Flammeovirga agarivorans: one gene and its partner. Each later gene encodes a partner of the first gene's protein in a complex. Links are inferred from orthologs where the notes say so. Each region holds a gene or a part of one and is shown in the gene's direction. Other genes may lie near its edges. The genes, in order: hslV and hslU.

The links.
Region 2: the proteins of hslV (region 1) and hslU are in contact, whole or in part, in a solved structure (PDB 1G4A), measured with the Escherichia coli proteins. The link is inferred for Flammeovirga agarivorans from one-to-one orthologs.

What each region holds. Positions count from the first base shown.
Region 1 is NZ_JABAIL010000005.1:153,228-156,440, forward strand. Bases 295-3,168 are described here. They hold hslV (ATP-dependent protease subunit HslV), read left to right. Parts: upstream 295-1,394; coding sequence 1,395-1,943; downstream 1,944-3,168. Other genes in these bases: HGP29_RS16715 (M1 family aminopeptidase), read right to left, coding at 295-1,151; HGP29_RS16725 (1-aminocyclopropane-1-carboxylate deaminase/D-cysteine desulfhydrase), read left to right, coding at 1,953-2,849; HGP29_RS16730 (hypothetical protein), read left to right, coding at 3,039-3,168. Also shown: more of HGP29_RS16715, read right to left, coding at 1-294; more of HGP29_RS16730, read left to right, coding at 3,169-3,213. UniProt on the Escherichia coli protein: Protease subunit of a proteasome-like degradation complex believed to be a general protein degrading machinery. The complex has been shown to be involved in the specific degradation of heat shock induced transcription factors such as RpoH and SulA.
Region 2 is NZ_JABAIL010000001.1:139,803-143,044, forward strand. The notes cover bases 199-3,101. They hold hslU (ATP-dependent protease ATPase subunit HslU), read left to right. Parts: upstream 199-914; coding sequence 915-2,288; downstream 2,289-3,101. Other genes in these bases: porQ (type IX secretion system protein PorQ), read left to right, coding at 199-887; HGP29_RS00695 (SusC/RagA family TonB-linked outer membrane protein), read left to right, coding at 2,758-3,101. Also shown: more of porQ, read left to right, coding at 1-198; more of HGP29_RS00695, read left to right, coding at 3,102-3,242. UniProt on the Escherichia coli protein: ATPase subunit of a proteasome-like degradation complex; this subunit has chaperone activity. The binding of ATP and its subsequent hydrolysis by HslU are essential for unfolding of protein substrates subsequently hydrolyzed by HslV.

The sequences.
Region 1 (3,213 bases):
ACTAAGTCTCCAAACCAATGGTGGAATAACTCGTGAGCAACGATAAAATCCCAATCCTGATCTAGCTTTTCTCTATCATCGACTTGTACAGACTCCATAAATGTTGAGGCTGTTGTATTTTCCATAGCACCAGACACAAAATCACGGATGATAATTTGTGAATATTTAGCCCAAGGGAAAGGATAGTCAAAACGGTTGGAGAAGTATTCCATCATTTCAGGAGTACTACCAAAGATTGTTCTGGCGTACTTTTCATAAGCTGGTTCTACATAATAACTAACCTCTTTTCCTCTCCATTCATCTTTCACAACAGCAAAGTCACCAACAGCCATCATTGCTAAGTATACAGAGTGTGGTAGTTCTTGTTTCCAATGATCTGTTCTAGTACCATCACTGTTTTTTTGTTGTGATACTAATTTACCATTCGATAAAGTGACATATTTATCCTGTACAGTCATAAAGATATCTTGCTTCATCTTTACATTAGGGTGATCGAATGTAGGGAACCAGCATGAGTTGGCTTGGGTTTCACCTTGTGTCCAAATCTGTTGTGGTTTTCCTATTTCATCACCTAATGGATTGATAAAATATAAACCTTTATCATCAGTGATAGCTTCACTACCATGAGACTGTCTTTCGTTAGGTTTTGCAGTGTAAACAATATGTAGGTGACAAGTTTCATCACTACTATATTCTTTATCTAAAGCTATATTTAGTTGTAAACTATCGTAGGTGTACTCAAGAGCCGTAATTGACTTATTCTGTTTATCTACAAGCTCGATTTTATGTATATCGAAGTGTTTGGCATCAAGGATAATATCACTTTGTGGATAAAAATACGGTTGTAATGTAATAACAGCATCTCCATTCATATGCTGTTTCTCCCAGTTAAAGCTCACTTTTAATTGTGTATGAAGGATCTTAAATGCTTGATCATATGCAGCATGATAAGGTCCTTTCTTTGCTACCCATTCCGGGGTTTGGTCAACATTTTCTTGTGTAGTAGTATCTTCAATAAGTATAGTTTCATCTATTTGGGCTTGGCCGATATCACTTTGACCATTTGCAGCAGGCTGTGTAGTTTTACAGGCTTGCATTGTAGACCCTAATAGTATAGCACTTATTACGGCATGTTTGTAATTAAAGATCATATGTAATTATTTGATGATATAAAGTTCACTAGAACTTTTTCGAGTTTTTTCTTTAAATCGTATTGAAAATACTTCAGAAAATCGAGAGTATTAAAGATATTGATAGAGAATATGACAAAATAGGTACAAATCATTTAATTAATATTCGATTTTCCTTTTTCAACCTTATAAAACTGACAATTTGTCGATGATCAAACACATGGGTCGCTTATTGGTGATCAGATAAACAAAAACATAAAAACTATGGAAAAGAAATTTAGATCAACTACCGTCCTTGCTATTAAAAAGGATGGACAGGTAGCATTAGGAGCAGACGGACAAGCTACTTTTGGAAATACAGTAGCAAAAAGCAATGTAAAAAAAGTCAGAACTTTAATGGGTGGTAAAATTCTTTGTGGATTTGCTGGATCAACTGCTGACGCATTTACTTTAATGGAACGTTTCCAAGAGAAATTAAACGCTTTTGGAGAGTCAAATATGAAGAGAGCTGCTATCGAATTAGCAAAGGATTGGAGAACTGACCGTTATTTAAGAAAATTAGAAGCAATGATGATCGTTGCAGATAAAAATGATGTTTTAATCATTTCTGGTACTGGTGATGTTATTGAACCAGACCATGATATTGCAGCTATTGGATCGGGTAGTATGTACGCTCAGTCGGCAGCATTAGCATTAAAGAAGCATGCTCCAGACTTAACAGCAGAGGAAATGGTAAGAGAAGGCCTTAGTATTGCCGCTGATATCTGTATCTATACGAACCACAATTTTGTGATTGATACTGTAAAGCAATAAATATTAGACATGGAAAGTTTACCTAAGGAAAACACTCCCATGCAAGAAATAAAGGACCCTGTTCTCATCGAGAATGGGGTTCGTCTTTTTGTAAAGCGTGACGATTTAACCCATCCGGAAGTATCGGGAAATAAATGGAGAAAACTGAAGTATAATCTTTTAAAAGCTAAAGAAGACGGATATGATACAATTTTGACATTTGGAGGTGCTTATTCTAATCATATTCATGCTTTTGCCGCAGCAGGTAAGTTATATGGTTTAAAGACGATTGGTGTAATTAGAGGAGAAGAACACCTTCCTTTAAATCCAACTTTAGCTTTTGCAAAATCACAAGGAATGCAGTTAACTTATTTAGACCGTACTTCATTCCGTGACTATCGTTCTGCTATACCTCAATTAAAAAATACTTTTGGAGACTTTTATATGGCTCCCATGGGAGGTTCAAATGATTTAGCGTTAGCTGGCGTTGCAGAGTTAGGAGAAGAATTAAATCAATTTGATCACAACATTGATTACTTATGCGCAGCTTGTGGTACCGGAGGTACTTTGGCAGGTTTGATCACTTCAATATCAAGCGAAACAAAAGTAATAGGTTTTCCTGCTCTAAAAGGTGGTGATTTTCTTTATGAAGATATCAATGAATTTATTTCATCAGTGAAAGGCAGAAACAGCTTTCCAGAATGGACATTAAACTTGGAGTATCATTTTGGTGGATATGCCAAAAAGAAACCTGAATTAATGGAGTTTATGGCACTTTTTAATCAAAAATATAACATCGAGCTCGAGCGTATTTATACAGGAAAAATGATGTTTGGAGTATTTGATATGATTAAAAAAGGATTATTTCCAAAAGGATCAAATATAGTAGCATTACATTCTGGAGGTTTACAGATTAATAGGTCGTAGAATATTGGTTTTGATAGTGTTAAAAGCTGTTTTTCTACCTTTAAAACTTGTTTTTTTGATAAAATTAACATATTTTAAACTTATTGGAAAAACAAAGTAAATATTACATACAAGGGTCAAATAAAAAGTATCTGACACTGCTAAAAAACGTATAAGGCTATAGAAGTCACAACCAAAAAACACACTATCATGAAAACTACATTCTTATTCACTACACTATTATTGGCATCTTCTTTATTATTCGCTCAGAATAAGGAACTAGAAAAAATCAACGCTCAAGAGTATTCGCATGAGGAATATTCAGTATTAGAATCTTTAGGTCCACATTATGTTCAAAACTTAGAGCATACATTAGATGAATTGG
Region 2 (3,242 bases), on another replicon or contig:
CGATGTTCTACAATTCGGCTCTATTAGGAGAAGAATCTGTGGACAAAGTCGTATTCAATTATTACGATTATCATACTACTGCAGGTATGACCTCTTTAGGTTATGCCAAACAGTTGGGTGGTGGAATTGTGGGCTTTGGTATGGCATATATGGGGTATGGTGAATTTGATGGATTTGACCAAAACGGAAATTATACTGGTACTTATAATGCCAATGACTATTGGCTGCAAGGTAGTTATACTTACAAACAAGGTGTTTTTTCTTTTTCAGCCAATATGAAGTTTGCCGCTTCTAAAATTGAAAGTTATAAAGCTAATGCATTAATGTTTGATATGAATGGTGCTTTCATTCACCCAACAAAAGATTTGGTTGTTGGATTGTCCGTAAAAAATGCAGGTTTTGTAATGAGACAATATCAACCAAATGATACTAGTGAATTACCTTTTGATACCCAACTAGGACTCTCATTTAAGCCAGAACGTATGCCATTGCGATTTTCTGTGACGTATCATCACATTCATCAGTTCGATATTACGTATACAGATACATCCTTAAAAGGAGAACAGGACGCTTTTGGCAATGATTTATATAAAGAACCGACATTTGCTGACAAATTGTCACGACATTTTGCCTTTGGAGGTGAATTTGTATTAGGGAAAGTGGTAAACGTTCGCGCAGGATACAATGTAATGCGTAGAAAAGAAATGATCACTCAAGGTGTCAAAGGAATGGCAGGGATGTCATTAGGAGCAGCCTTGAAGATCAAAAAACATATTGACTTCGGATACAGTGTGGCTTGGTATCATGTAGCAGGACCTACCAATAGTTTAAGTTTATCCATTGCTACTAAAGGATGGGATAAACGTAAAAAAACTGTGATTGAATAAAATATCAACCCTATTAAATAAAAAATTATGCTTGAAAACTCGAATTATTTAACACCAAGAGAGATAGTACAAGAATTAGATAAATATATTATTGGTCAGGCAGATGCAAAGAAAAATGTATCAATAGCGCTTAGAAACCGTTGGCGTAGAATGAATGTAAAGGGTGACCTTCGCAAAGAAATTATGCCAAATAATATATTAATGATTGGTTCTACTGGTGTTGGTAAAACTGAGATTGCAAGACGTTTAGCTAAGGTTGCAAAAGCACCATTTGTTAAAGTAGAAGCATCTAAGTTTACTGAAGTTGGTTATGTTGGTAGAGATGTTGAAAGCATGGTTCGAGACCTTGTAGAGCAATCAGTAGGGATGATTAAAGACCAAAAAAAGGCACTAGTAGAAGAAAAAACACAACAAGCTGTTGAAGATGCAATTCTTGATGCATTAATTCCACCATTAAAAGGAACTCCAACAACCAATGCGAATGGTGAATATCTAAATCAAGATCATGAGTTAAATGAAAAAACTCGTGAGCGTTTTAGAGAAAAATTAAGAGCAGGAGAATTAGAAGATAGAAAAATCGATGTCACTGTTGATAAAAGCTCAAACTCATTAGGTTTTGTAGGTGGTGCTCCAATGGATGAAGGTTCTATGATGAACATTCAAGAAATGATTAACGGAATGCTTCCTAAGAAAACGAAGAAACGTAAGATGACGATCGAAGAGGCGCGTAAAATCTTGGTAGACCAAGAAAGTGCGAAGCTGATCGATATGGATGAAGTGAAAGATGAGGCAGTGAAGTTGGCAGAAAACTCAGGTATCATTTTCATTGATGAGATTGATAAAGTAGCAAGTGGAGGTTCTAAGCAAGGTGCTGATGTTTCTAGAGAAGGTGTGCAAAGAGACCTTCTTCCCATCGTAGAAGGCTCAACAGTAAATACTAAACATGGTGTAGTGAAAACTGATCATATTTTATTTATTGCTGCTGGTGCTTTCCATTTATCTAAGCCTTCTGATTTAATTCCAGAGCTTCAAGGTAGATTCCCAATTAGAGTGGAGTTACAAAGCTTAACGAATGAAGATTTCAAAACAATCTTACGTCAACCTAAGAATGCTTTAACAAAACAGTATGAAGCATTATTGGATGCTGAAGACGTGAAGTTGAGCTTCAATGAAGATGCGTTGGATGAAATTGCTTCTATTGCTTATGAAATCAACGTAGAAGTTGAAAATATTGGAGCAAGAAGATTGCATACTGTAATGTCTCATTTATTAAATGATTTATTATTTGATGTACCAGATGTTATCGGAGCAAATGCTCAGATCGTTGTTACTAAAGAAATGGTAAATGAGCGTTTATCAGGTCTTGTGAAAAACAGAGATTTAAGCCAATATATCTTATAAGATAACGATATGTTTTGTTGAACATACTGTATGATTATACCGTTGTACAGTAGTGATATAAACAATAAAGTCCTTGATGTAGTTTAATAGCATCAAGGACTTTTTCTGTTTTATAAGGTATGGAAAATGATATAATCACAATTGGTTGAAATTTGAAAAATATGATGATTTCAATGTTTGAAGAAATAAGGTTTATATTTAAAAAAGTTCCCAATCATGATATAATCCTATTTATTCTTTATCTAAAAAGGTGATTTTAAGAAATTTTATATGTAATATTATAGAAAGAAAAATAGACTTTTACTTCATCACCAACAAACGAAGATTAGATTAGTAAACAATTGAGAAACCACTTAAAAATAACTTCTCTCTTTCTATCTGTATTCATTTCAATCTCACTCTTCAGTAATTTAAATAAGAAGGCGATGAACTTAAAGTAGGCTTAATATAGTTAACCAACTTTGAACGAATGAGACTCAAAACAACTCTGTGCCTGCTCCTCTCTTTAATCAGCATGACTTTTTCATTAGCACAAGAAAGATTGGTGACAGGTAATGTAACTGACGGTGTAAAGCCACTCCCCGGGGTAACTATTGTAGTTCAAGGAACTAGAAGAGGTGCCGTTTCTGATATCGAAGGTAATTATAAGATAAAATTACAATCAGAAGACAAGGTTTTAGAATTCAACTTTATCGGGATGAAATCTCAGGTTGTTGAAATCGGTACAAGATCAAAAATTGATGTTGTACTCGAAGAAGATACTGAAGAATTAGATGAAGTAGTAGTTACAGCCAATGCAATTGAAAGGGAAAAAAGAACTTTAGGTTATTCTGTAACTTCTGTAAAGGGTGAAGAAGTAGACCGAGTAAAGTCTACAAACTTTCTTAACTCTTTATCAGGTAAAGTTCCTGGTGTACAAATTTCTCAAGCAAGTTCAAATCCTGGTGGATCTAC